Regions from separate parts of the Kitasatospora sp. NPDC059146 genome, predicted to be linked through region 3. Evidence: riboswitches for the same ligand, from Rfam matches in the RefSeq annotation. Region 3 holds a riboswitch; each other region holds the start of a gene.
The links. A riboswitch is a leader RNA that binds a small molecule or an ion and turns the genes downstream of it on or off. The one in region 3 is predicted to bind cyclic di-AMP.

Region 1 (4,230 bases), on a different contig from region 3:
GTCATCCACAACAAGGCGGACGCCTCCGGCCGACTGCTGGTCGAGACCATAGGCCAGGCGTCGGTCAAGGGCGGCGGCGCGATGGGCCGTGAGCCCGGCCAGTCCGGCGAGATCCGCAAGGTCCGGATCGACGGCAAGGAGAGCCGGCTGTCGACCGAGGGCTTCGTCTACCTGCCGCCGCAGTACTTCCAGCCCGAGTACGCGCAGAAGCAGTTCCCGGCCGTGATCGTCAGCACCGGATTCCCAGGAATCGCCGAGAACCTGATCACCCGCTTCAACTACCCGGGCGCCGCGCTCAAGCTGCTGCAGGAGGGCCGGATGCAGCCGACCGTCATGGTCCTGATGCGTCCCTCGCCCGCCCTGCCGCAGGACACCGAGTGCGAGGACATCCCGGGCGGCGCCCAGTCCGACACGTACTTCACCAAGGACGTCCCGTCGGCGATCCAGGCCAGCTACCGGGTCTCGGCCGACCCCCGGGCCTGGGCCTTCATGGGCAACTCCACCGGCGGCTACTGCGCGCTCAAGCTGGCCATGCGCCACCCGGACGTCTTCCCGACCGCCGTGTCCCTGTCCGGGTACTACGAGGCGGCCGACGACCCGACCACCGGCGACCTCTTCGGCGGCAGCAAGCAGCGCCGCGACGAGGCCGACCTGATGTGGCGGTTGAAGAACATGCCGCAGCCGGACGTCTCCGTGCTGCTGGCCGGCACCAAGAAGGGCGACGGCAACTACAAGCACGACACCGAGGCGTTCATCGACGCCGCGAGGAGCCCGATGAAGGTCTCCTACAGCATGCTCGAGAACGGCGGCCACAACTTCGAGACCTGGAGCGCCCTGCTGCCGTCCTCGCTGGAGTGGCTGTCCCAGCACCTCAAGGTCCCGAACCAGCCGGGCCACCCGGGCCAGACCGTCTGACGGCGCCGCCCGCGGAACGCACCGAACCCCCGGAAGCCTCGGCTCCCGGGGGTTCGGTGCGTTCCGGCGCCGGTCAGGCGACCCGTTCCAGCGTCCCGGTGTGCAGCTGGCCGACCCGGCCGCCCTCGCCCTCGAAGGTCCAGAAGGCCCGTACGGTCAGCGCGTTGAGGTCCATCACGTGACTGACGGTGATCCCGCTCTGCTCCGTCCAGCTGATGAAGTAGATCTCCGGCGCGACCTCGGCGACGTGCAGCCGCACGTCCTCCCACTGGCCCGCCGACTCACCGAGGCCCTCCCAGCGCAGCCGGGTGCCGTCGGCCGAGTAGGAGTTGCGGAAGGCCGCGCCGTTGTCGGCCCGGAAGACGTAGGTACGGCCGGCGAAGGCGGGCAGGGACGCGGTCATGGTGGGGCGGAACCTCTTCTCTGGAACGGGGGACGGGTCGTACGGCTCCGGCCGGTGCTCTTGTGCACCGCGGAAAATCCCAGGGCTCCAATTTATCCGATGGGGCGGACTCGGGCGGCTCCACGCCACGGCGGTCACACACGGTCCGCCACCGCCGCGCCGCGCACCGTGTGTGACCCCCATCCCGGGCGGGCCCGGCGGGGCCGCGGGTCGGCGTCGGCTCCATTGATCAACTCGGCCGCCACGCAGCGTCGTTGATCGACACCACTGTGAGCTGCGCGACAACCGGCCCCATGAGGTTGTCCGTCCACGGACGGCCTGCCTAGCCTGCAGTCGTCGTCCGCTGTCGCGGACCCCGCCGCCGGGACGCCGAGTCCCGTCCACCCGCCGGCGAGTACCCGAGCACCACAGCGGACGGGAGCGGGGGAACCAAGGTCAGCGCCCGGCCCGTACGCACCAGCGTGCGGGGCGTGGCTAGGGGTGAAGCCGCTCCACAGGCGGCCGGGCAACTGCAGCCCGAATCCGACAGCTCACCTCGCAGGCGTGGCAGAGGACCCCCATGCACCAGCCTGCCCGGCGCCGTCGCGCGCCCCGCCACGCCCGTCCGTCCCACCGTGGCCGCAACACCGCCCTCGCCACGACCGGGGCGCTCGCCATCACCGGTGCCGGCCTGCTCGGCCTGCCGTCCGTCTCCGGCGCCCAGGCCGCCACCGGCCCGACCGTCACCCAGGACCGCCTCGCCCCCGCCACCATGGTCGCGGGGAAGGCGGGCACCGCCTCGCTGGCGTTGCACTCCTCGTCCTGCTTCACCGCCAAGACCGTCGGCGTGGGCGTCCGCGACGCGCGCGGCACCAACCTGGACTTCCCGGGCAACGCGAGCAACGTGCAGATCTGCCCCGGCGGACTCACCTACACCAGCGCCGCCCGCACCCTGGCCGCCGGGACGTACACCCAGTTCGGCTTCTGGCAGGACCTCGGCGGCGCCTGGCACAACCTGCCCTCGCAGCAGCTGGTGGTCTCGGCCACGGGTACGCCCACGCCGACCCCGTCCCCGACGGCGAAGCCCACCCCCTCCCCGACCGCGACCGCGAGCCCGACGGCGAAGCCCACCGCGACCGCGTCCCCCACCGCGTCCCCGACCGCGAGCCCGACCGCGACGCCGACCCCCACCGCCACGGCCACCCCGACGACCCCGGCGTCGTCCTCCCCGATCGCCGGCAAGTCGCTGACCTGGTCCGACGAGTTCAACGGCCCGATCAACTGGGGCCAGCGCTGGGTCGGCGACAAGAGCACCTCGTACAAGTACGGGAACCACAACCCGGACGACAACAAGCTCGACTGGCTGAACAAGAACAACGTCACCGTCGCGAACGGCGTCGCCACCTTCACCGCCACCCCGGGCGGGCCGACGCTGGAGAACGGCAAGCAGTCCTGGAACACCGGCTTCCTGACCACCGAGGGCTCCGCCGAGGGGTTCCAGGTCAAGACCGGCGACTACGCCGAGACCCGGGTCAAGCTGCCCGCCGGTACCGGCGCCTGGCCCGCCCTGTGGACCTGGAAGAACGGCAACGGGGAGATCGACTCCTTCGAGTACCACCCCGACAACCCGAACCTGCTGGAGCTGACCAACCACGTCAACCCCGGCAACCCCGACTACTACACCGACGCGAGCGCCATCGGCACCGACCAGTGGGTGACCATCGGCACCTACTACGGCGCCAACTCGGTGGACTGGTACGTCAACGGCGTCAAGGTGTTCTCGGACGGCAAGGGCGTCGGGGCCAACTTCTCGGCGTACCTGATCCTCAACCTCTCGGTGAGCGCCGGCAAGTACCACCCGGCCCCGCAGGGGAACACCCCGATCACCATGGCCGCCGACTACGTCCGCGTCTACCGGTAACCACGAGCCCGCCCCACCGGTCACCGGAGGTCCGGCAGCCGCTCGCCGGCGGCCGGTGACCGGTGGGGCGATCCGTCGCGTCAGTCGCCCGCCGTCTCGACGACCTTGATGTCGAACTCCTCCCGGTGACCCCTGCCGCCGGGGTCGTCCGCGCTGCGCACCTCGACCGAGCCGCCCTCCAGGATCCCGAGCTCCAGGTCGTCGGAGAGCCGGACCGGGACGAGGGCGGTCACGCTGCGCCCGTCCGGCAGTCCGGGACCGAACACGCAGCGCACCTGCCTGCCGCGCGAGATGACCGCGCAGTTGTCGGGGAAGTACGGGCCCTCCGGGGTCACCCCGTTCGGCAGGGTGACCGTGATCGTGAGCGGTGAGGCGGTGGTGTCCGGGCCGAGATTGGCGACGAAGGCGTGGATGGTGGTGGCGCCGCCGGGCGGCGCCGGATCCGGGTCGATCCGGACCACCTCCAGGTGGGAGCGGGACGTCTTGGCGACCACGGCGGGCAGAGTGGACGCCTCGGGCGCCCCCGGCGCGACGGTCCCCAGATCCGGGCGCGGCACCGGGTGCCGCACCGCCCAGGAGGGCCCGGCGGCCAGTGAGGCCACCGCGCAGCCCGCCGTCACCGCCGCCAGCAATCCGGCCCGGCCGAACCTCCTGCGCCCCGCGCCGCCCCGTACTCCGTGCTGCTCCACGCCGTCCACCCTGCTCCCACGCTCCGGCGGCCCGCGCTGTCGCGGGCCGCGCCCGCACCAGGGTGTCCGAGCCGTGGCCGCGATAGCGGCACAACTCGCCCGCCGCCACTCGAACGGCGGGCACCGGTCCTCGCCGGATCTACCGTTCGCCTGAAAGGGGTTGACGGAACGTCATGGCGCCAGGACCTGCCCCAGCCGGGCCGCGATCTGGTGCATCACCGGCACCAGTGCGGACGCCCCCGCCTGCTCCTCCAGCGCCCGGATCCGGGCCTCCGGGCCGGAGACGGAGAGCGCGGTGGGCGTCGGCGCGCCCGGGACGGCGA
Region 2 (4,230 bases), on a different contig from region 3:
CGGCGGGCGCAGGCCGAGACCCGGCGGGTGACCGGGGAGCTGGAGGCGGCGCGGGCGCAGGCCACCGGGGAGCGCAGCGCGGCCGAGTCCGAGGCGCGGCGGCTGCGGCACCGGGTGTCCGAACTGGAGACCGCGGTCGAGCAGGGCCGCCGCTCGGCCCGGGAGGGCCGCAGCGTCGAGGACATGCGGCTGCGGCTGCTGCTGGACACCGTGCTGCAGTCGGCGCAGGGCCTCCAGCGGGAGCTGGCGCTGCCGGTCTCCCAGCTCCGCCCGGCGGACCTGGTGGAGGCGGTGGTGCCGGGGTCGGCCTCGCCGCACGACGTGGCCCGGCGCGGCCTGGCCGAGGACGACCCGGCGCTGCTGGACCAGTTGCTGGCGATCCCCCAGGTGCACCTGGTGGTGGACGGCTACAACGTGACCAAGACCGGGTACCCGGCGCTGCCGCTGGAGCAGCAGCGGATCCGGCTGCTGGGCGGGCTGGCGATGCTGGCCCAGCGCACCCAGGCGGAGGTCACCTGTGTGTTCGACGGGCAGGACCTGGACGTACCGGTCATCATGGCGCCGCCGCGCGGGGTGCGGGTACGGTTCAGCCGGACCGGCGAGACCGCGGACGAGCTGATCCGCCGTCTGGTCCGGGCCGAGCCGCAGGGCCGTCCGGTGGTGGTGGTCTCCACCGACCGGGAGGTCGCGGAGGGCGTGCGGAAGGCGGGTGCGCGCCCGGTGGCCTCGGTGCTGCTGCTGAACCGGCTGGCCCGGCCCTGAGCCGGCCCCGAGCCGGGTCGGAGTCGGGATGGGGGCTGTGACGGCAGGTCAGTGGGGCTTCCGTGCGGGTGTGCGGATCCGGTGAAGTCAGTGGGGGAACCGGAGTTCACGCCTTCGGGGGAGTGGCAAAACGGGTAGATCTTCACTAGGGTCTGGCGTCAAACCTATTTTCCGGAATCTCACCTGATCAGGTGAGTCCGATGGAAGAAGGAGCCGGTCCCTTGGCCTCCCACCGCCGTCCCAAGCAGCCGAGCCGCGCGCGGGTCTCCGTGCTCACCGCTGCTGCTGCGACCGCGGTCGCCCTCTCCGCCCAGGTCGCCGCGCATGCCGCGCCGCAGCCGAACAAGAGTGACGTCAAGGCGCAGATCGACCAGCTCCAGCAGGAGCAGGAGCAGGCGGCCGAGAAGTACAACGGCGCCAAGGAGCGCTCCGACCAGCTCCGCAAGCAGGCCGACCAGCTCCAGGACCAGGTGGCCCGCAGCCAGGACCAGATGAGCCAGCTCCAGGTGGGCCTGGCCCAGGTCGCGGGCGAGCAGTACCGCACCGGCGGCATCGACCCGTCCGTCCAGCTGATGCTCTCCTCCGACCCGTCCGGCTACCTGGACAAGGCGTCGAGCGTCCAGCAGGCCAGCACCACCCAGACCGAGGCGCTCAAGGGCCTGCTCGACCAGCAGCGCCGGCTGGACCAGGAGAAGGCCGAGGCGGCCGCCGTGCTCGCCTCCCTGGACTCCACCACCAAGGACCTCAACCAGGCCAAGGCGGACGTCAACACCAAGTTGAAGACCGCCCAGGACCTGCTGAACTCGCTCAGCGCCGCCGACCGGGCCGCGCTCCGGGCCCAGCAGCAGCAGGACGACCGCGCCTCCCGCGGCGCCGACCGGGTCGACCTCAGCAACCTGCCGCCGGCCAGCGGCTACGCCGCCGTGGCGGTGGCCAAGGCGATGAGCAAGCAGGGTTCGCCGTACGTGTGGGGCGCCACCGGGCCCTCCACCTTCGACTGCTCGGGCCTGATGGTCTGGGCGTACGGCCAGGCCGGCGTCTCGCTGCCGCGCACCTCGCAGGAGCAGGGCCACATCGGGACCGCCGTGACGCTGGCCACCGCCCAGCCGGGTGACCTGGTGATCTACGGCGGCGACATGCACCACGTCGGGATGTACATCGGCAACGGCATGGTGGTCCACGCGCCGCACACCGGTGACGTGGTGAAGGTGATGAAGGCCGACGCGATGTCGATCAACACGATCCGCCGGATCTGACGCTCCGGTACCTCCCCGAGGGGCCGGTTCCGGCCCTGTGATCCGCGCCACCTCCGGTCGGGGGTGGCGCTCCGGGTTTGCGGACCGGGCGGGCCGGAGGGTGAGAGTCGATCAGCTTTGCGTGCGCCGGTGATCACCATCAGTCATTTTCACAAAAGAACATGGGTAATCTTCCGTCTTTTTTCTGACAAGGATTTGAACGGATCACGGTTCAGTTACTAGGGTCGTGCTCCGAACCACCGCACAGTCGATCACCCAGCCTGGGTGGCGGCGGTGGTTACCGCCGAGTTCGCGAAACAGCGGGGCAGGTCGAAGCGACTGCCCGACAGGGGAGCCCAGTAGTCGGGGGCGCTGTGGAGCGGAGCCGGGGAACCACACGTTCCTCCGGGGTGAATCGGCGCCAGGTCGGCCGTAGGTGAGGCCGGTGAGGCGTCGTAGGGCATGCTTCCGGCCCGAACCCGTCAGCTCACCCGGTAGGCGGCGTAGGAAGAAGGAGTCCGCCTTCGTGGCGTCCCATCGTCGTCCCAAGCCCGCCAGCCGTACCCGCGTCTCGATCCTGACCGGTTTCGCCGCCGCCGCCGTCGCGCTCTCCGCGCAGTCCGGCGCGCACGCCGACCCGCAGCCGACCAAGGACCAGGTCAAGGAGCAGGTCGACCAGCTCAACGAGCAGGCCGAGCAGGCGACCGAGAAGTACAACGCCGCGCAGGAGAAGCAGCAGGAGCTGGAGAAGCAGGTCTCCGGCCTCCAGGACCAGGTGGCCCGCCAGCAGGCCCAGGTGACCGACCTCCAGGGCGGCCTGGCCGAGATCGCCGGCGAGCAGTACCGCAACGGGGGCATATCCCCGACGGTCCAGCTGATGTTCTCCTCCAGCCCGGACAACTTCCTCAACCAGGCCGGCGCGCTGAACCAGGCGGGCAGCACCCAGAAGAACCAGCTCAAGCAGCTCCAGGACCAGCAGCGCAAGCTGGACCAGGACCGCACCGAGGCCCAGGGCAAGCTCGGCGAGCTGGAGTCCACGACCCAGCAGCTGAAGGCCTCCAAGGACGAGGTCCAGAACAAGCTCAAGGCCGCCCAGGACCTGCTCAACACGCTGACCGAGCAGGAGCGCCAGGCGATCAAGGCGGCCGAGGACAAGGCCGCCGCCGACGCCAAGGCCAAGGCGGACGCCGCCGCGAAGGCCGCCGCCCCGGACCGCGCCTCGCGCGACAGCAGCCGCAGCGACCTCGGCTCGGGCTCCACCGCCGCGCCGGTCAAGATCGCCCCGGGCAGTTCGCACGGTGCCGCCGCGCTGGCCGCCGCCGCCACCAAGGTCGGCAGCCCGTACGTCTGGGGCGCCACCGGCCCCAGCTCCTTCGACTGCTCCGGCCTGATGGTCTGGGCGTTCAACCAGGCCGGGGTGTCGCTGCCGCGCACCTCGCAGGAGCAGGCCGGCGCCGGCACCCGGATCGGCTCGGACATCTCCCAGGCCCAGCCCGGCGACATGCTGATCTTCTACGGCGACGCCCACCACGTCGGCATCTACGCGGGCAACGGCCAGGTGCTGCACGCTCCCAAGCCGGGTGCGTCGGTGCGCTACGAGGCCGTCTCCAACATGCCGCTGGCCTCCATCGTGCGGGTCTGATCCCCGGCCACGCGTTCACGGGCCCGGTCCTCCGTCACGGAGGGCCGGGCCTGCGGCTTTTCCGGCGGCTCGACCTGGTGTCCGATTAGGGGTCAAATATTCGGGTCGGTAGGGGTTTGGACTCACTTGCCCGGACTCGCTAACGTCTGCCACCGGACTCCCGCTCGACGGCCGCCCACCGGGGCGCGGCCGCGGGGCCGCGCCGCAGGACTGGAGCCGTTGCCGCATGCCCGTGCACCGTCGTTCCCAACTGCTCGCCCGTGCGCTGGTACTGACCGCGGCCGCCACCACGGCCCTGGGTGTGGCGACCGCCGGCAGCGCCCAGGCCGCCCCCGGGGCGCCGGACGCGCCCGACCGCAAGGACGTCAAGGCCCAGGTCGAGCAGCTGTACGACGAGGCCGAACAGGCCTCGGAGAAGTACAACGCCGCGCAGGAGGCGCAGAAGCGGCTGCTGGGCGAGACCACGATCCTCCAGGGCGAGGTCGCCGCCGCCCAGGAGCAGCTCAACGAGCTGCGCGGGGACCTCGCCACGGTCGCCGGGGCCGAGTACCGGGGCGGCGGGATGACCCAGACCGCCCAGCTGATGCTCTC
Region 3 (4,230 bases):
CGACCGCTCCGCGATGTGGATGGCCGTCCAGCACCTGGCCGAGCTCGGGCACGAGCGGATCGGCCTGGCGGTCGGGCAGCGGCGGTACGTGCCGGTGCTGCGCAAGATCGAGGGCTTCACGGCGGCGATGCGCGAGGTGCTCGGGCGCAGCCGGGAGGAGGCCGAGGACCTCGTCCACCACACGCTGTTCAGCGTGGAGGGCGGGCACGCGGCGGCCGGCGCCCTGCTCGACAAGGGCTGCACGGCGATCGTCTGCGGCAGCGACATGATGGCGCTCGGCGCGATCCGGGCGGTCCGCCAGCGCGGGCTGTCGGTGCCGCAGGACGTCTCGGTGGTCGGCTTCGACGACTCGCCGCTGATCGCCTTCACCGAGCCGCCGTTGACCACCATCCGCCAGCCGGTCGAGGCGATGGCGACGGCGGCGGTGGACGCGCTGCTGGAGGAGGTCGGCGGGAACTCCGCCCAGCGCGGGGAGTTCATGTTCCAGCCGGAGCTGGTGATGCGCGGGTCCACCGGGGCCTGCGCGCGCTGAGAACGGGTGGTCCGGGCGGACCGGGCCGACCGACGGGCCCCGGAGGGCGGTTGCTCTCCGGGGCCCGTCGGCGTGCTGTGCCCGGGGGCGGTCGGTCCGGATCTGTCAGATCGGCCGGTCCGGTCGGCCGGCGGTCGGTCGGACCGGCTGGGTGTACGGGCACGCCGGAGCCCCGGGAGGAGCGGAGGCTCCTCCCGGGGCTCCGGCGTCAGCCGTCGGCGGCCGCGCGGTCCCTGGTCGCTCAGACCCGGCCGGCGAAGTCCGGGGCCCAGTTGGCGACGGTCTGGAGACGGACGCCCGAGCTCGGGTTGGCGGCCTCGACGTACTGGCCGTTGCCGATGTAGATGGCGACGTGGTAGACGCCCGAGTCCTGGCCGTTGTTGGACCAGAACAGCAGGTCGCCCGGCTGCAGGCTGTCCAGCGAGACGTGGGTGCTGGCGGCGGCCTGGTCGGCGGCGACGCGCGGGATGTTGATGCCCGCGGCGCGCAGCGCGGCCTGGGTCAGGCCGGAGCAGTCCCAGCCGCCGTTGCCGGTGCCGCCGTAGACGTACGCCTGGCCGACCTTCGACTGGGCGAAGGAGACCGCGGCGGCCATGCTGCCGGAGGCGGCCGGGGCCGGGGCCGGGGTCTGCGCCTGGGCGGCGGGCTTCGACGCGGGCTTGGTGGCGGACGGCTTCCTCTGGGCGGTCGGCTTGGCGTTCACGGCACCGCCGTTCGAGGCCTGGCCGGCCTTCTTCGAGCGGTCGAACCAGGTGAAGTCCGAGCCGGACTTGGCGGCGGAGCCGTCGGCCTGGGCCGAGGTGCCGTCACCGAAGGTCAGCTGCTGGCCCGGGTAGATGGTGTCCGGGCCCTCGGTCAGGGTGCTGCGGTTGAGGTCGTACAGCCGCTGCCAGCCGCCCTGGACGTTGTGCTTGTCGGCGATCGAGGACAGCCAGTCGCCGTCGACGACGGTGTAGCCGCCGGCCTGGGCCTGCGCCTGGCGCTTCTGGGCCCAGGTGCTGTCGGCGGACGGGGCGGAGGCGGCCGCGGCGTCGTCGGAGGCCTGGGCCTGGTCCTGCGCGGGGGCGGCGGGCTTCGCGGCCGGCTTGCTCGGGGCGGCCGGCTTGGCGGCGGGCTTGGCCGCGGGCTTGGCCGCGGTGGAGCCGGCCGAGGTGTCGACGGTGGGCGCGGCGCCGCCCTTGGTCAGACCGGCCTGGACGGAGCAGACCGGCCAGGCGCCGGGGCCCTGCGAGGCGAGGACCTTCTCGGCGACGGAGATCTGCTGGTCCTTGGTGGCCTGGTCGGCCTGCGGCGCGTAGCTGGTGCCGCCGAAGGCGGCCCAGGTGCTGGAGGTGAACTGGAGGCCGCCGTAGAAGCCGTTGCCGGTGTTGATGCTCCAGTTGCCGCTGCTCTCGCACTGGGCGACCTTGTCCCAGGTGGCGACGGAGGCGGCGTTCGCGGTGCCGGTGGTGAGGCAGGGGACGGTGAGGCCGACGCCGGCGACGCCGAGGGCGGCGATCACGCGACGGGTGCGGCTGGACAGGCGGTTGCCGTTGGAAGGCAGCATGAAGACGCGGTCCTCTCCCACGCCTGCGAGGTGAGCTGTCGGATTCGGGCTGGAGTTGCCCGGCCGCGCTGTGGGCGCGGCTTCACCCCTAGCCCTGGACCGTTCCGGAAAACGGTCCGGGGCGACTTACCTGTGGTTCCCCCGCTCCTGCCGTGATGCGATTTCGCGCTGCCAGGACATCCGACGGCAGGACTCGGCGTCGCGGATGAACTGGGTCCGTGTGGTCACGAACGGGGAGCACGTTAAGCAGACTTAAGTTAAAACTGCAAATACCTGTGATGCGCATCACGGTTTAGTGGAAAACGTCAAATGGGCCGTAATTCATGATCGTAAATGATCGTTTTCCGGCAATATCGCAGCGGATTCTCATAACTGGCTCCGCCTCAGAAAAGAGGTGACGGAGCGTTGGGGCACAAGGGGCGCGCGCCCGAGGCGCGGGGGAGCGGTAGTGAATCGCGCGCTGGGGAACGCGCCCGTCATTCGCCGAGTGTCCATTGACAAATGAGCTGGAAACGGACATTGCGCCGCATTGCCCGCTTAGCGCACCAGCGGGGTGAATCGGAACACGGCGAAAGGGCCCGGAACGAGGTCGTTCCGGGCCCTTTCGGCAGTGCGGGTCCGCCGGCGGTGGCCGACGGGCGTTCAGTGGGTCGTGCTAGCCCTCCACGGGCCCTTCGGCGGCCGCGTGGGCGCGTCGGGAGCCCTCCCCGGCCCCGACGGTGGCCGCGGCCTCCGCCTCCGCCTCGGCGAGCTCCTCCGCCGTCGGCACCGGCAGGGCGGCCAGGTAGGTGGAGGCGATCAGCTGGCCGACCGTTGGGTAGGCGCCCAGCGGCGCGGCCGACGGGCAGCCGGTCTCCTCGGCGGCCGTGGCGAGCAGCTCCGGGTCCGCCTCCGGGCCGATGACGAGCGGGGCCAGGGCCGGGCGCTCGGAGCCGGTCTCCCGGAGGTGGCCGACGGCGGCGGCGACCGAGCCGGGCACGTCGAGCGCGGCGGCGACGACCGGCACGGCCAGTCGGGCGGCCAGCAGCACGCCGGTGATCCCGGCCGCGGCGGCCGCGTCCTCGCCGCCGACGGTGGTCAGGACCACGCCGTCCGCGGCGGTCGCGATGGCGAACAGCCGGGCCCGGTCGGCCCGCGCCAGCCCGGCCTCGGACAGCCGGACGTGGACGGCCTCGGCCAGCAGCGGGTGCGGGCCCAGCGCGTCGGTGACGGTCGCGCCGTACTGGGCGGCGAGGGCGTGAAGCCCGGTCAGGAAGTCGTGCGGGCCCGGGACCAGCGGCACCACCACGGGCGTCGGCAGTCCGGCCTCGGCGGCCGCCTCCAGCAGCTCCGCGACGGTGCGCTCCTGCGGGTCCGCGGCCGCGGCGTCGGCGGCCGGGAGGTAGCCGACCGCGGCCTGGACGCCGGTGTGCTCACTGCGGACGATCGAGAGGAGTTCCTCGACGACCGAACGGGACTCGGGCCCCGCGGTCGCGGGTACGGCGAGCACCAGGGCCGGCGAGCCGGTGCGGATCTCGGGGCGCTCGGGGCGGCGGTGGCGCCCCCGCGCACGGGAACCTGGAGTGCGGACGGGCAGTGGCGCGCCCGGGATGGCTGCGGTGCTCATGCCGGAGATCGTAGGACATCTGCCCGTCAGGCCTGCAGTCGGCTGCCGTACGGGCTTCGGGCGGTCGCGGTGCGGAGGTCGTGCCCCGGCCGCTCCGGTCCGGGGCGATTGCCCACAATCCGGACATTCATCGCCCAAGCCCCGTACGGAGCCCTTCAGTTGCCCTGACGTGTCCCGCGGGGTGGCGCGTTGCACCGGGGTCGCGTGAGATGTCTCACAGCCGCCGGGCGGCCTGACGGAGGGTCACGGGAGGGCGACTCCCGGCATTCGAAGATCAACATTCAGCGGGGAACCGCTCACGGCCGGTTATGGACGAACCGTCGATTCAGTCGCCTATGTCCGTTTACGTACCGTCAGGAGAAGGGTCCGTGAAGAGTTCGCGGCGACCGTCGAAAAGCCTCGTGCACCTGCAATGTCCCGTGCTGATGCACGTGCACTGCGGCTATCATCACGTCAAGTGAGGCGTTGTGCCGGGCCGGTACGGGGCCGGTCCGTTCGTTCGGCGGGTGCCGGGGCGCCGCGCTGGACGACAACTCCGGAGCTCTT

Region 1: linked by a shared signal. The riboswitch ahead of ACFXPX_RS35525 (hypothetical protein) and the one ahead of ACFXPX_RS30905 (transglycosylase family protein) in region 3 are both predicted to bind cyclic di-AMP.
Region 2: linked by a shared signal. The riboswitch ahead of ACFXPX_RS36035 (NlpC/P60 family protein) and the one ahead of ACFXPX_RS30905 (transglycosylase family protein) in region 3 are both predicted to bind cyclic di-AMP.

The regions. Positions count from the first base shown of each region.
Region 1 covers NZ_JBHZCY010000126.1:3,469-7,698, reverse strand. Annotated here, with positions in the region: gene ACFXPX_RS35535 (alpha/beta hydrolase) at 1-915, shown strand, start outside; gene ACFXPX_RS35530 (MoaF N-terminal domain-containing protein) at 989-1,318, opposite strand; cyclic di-AMP (ydaO/yuaA leader) riboswitch at 1,763-1,870, shown strand; gene ACFXPX_RS35525 (hypothetical protein) at 1,878-3,218, shown strand; gene ACFXPX_RS35520 (hypothetical protein) at 3,299-3,907, opposite strand; gene ACFXPX_RS35515 (IclR family transcriptional regulator) at 4,079-4,230, opposite strand, start outside.
Region 2 covers NZ_JBHZCY010000130.1:11,109-15,338, forward strand. Annotated here, with positions in the region: gene ACFXPX_RS36025 (NYN domain-containing protein) at 1-762, shown strand, start outside; gene ACFXPX_RS36030 (NlpC/P60 family protein) at 984-2,018, shown strand; cyclic di-AMP (ydaO/yuaA leader) riboswitch at 2,358-2,513, shown strand; gene ACFXPX_RS36035 (NlpC/P60 family protein) at 2,524-3,639, shown strand; gene ACFXPX_RS36040 (NlpC/P60 family protein) at 3,866-4,230, shown strand, end outside.
Region 3 covers NZ_JBHZCY010000093.1:19,136-23,365, forward strand. Annotated here, with positions in the region: gene ACFXPX_RS30900 (LacI family DNA-binding transcriptional regulator) at 1-532, shown strand, start outside; gene ACFXPX_RS30905 (transglycosylase family protein) at 774-2,078, opposite strand; cyclic di-AMP (ydaO/yuaA leader) riboswitch at 2,086-2,256, opposite strand; gene ACFXPX_RS30910 (hypothetical protein) at 2,734-3,684, opposite strand.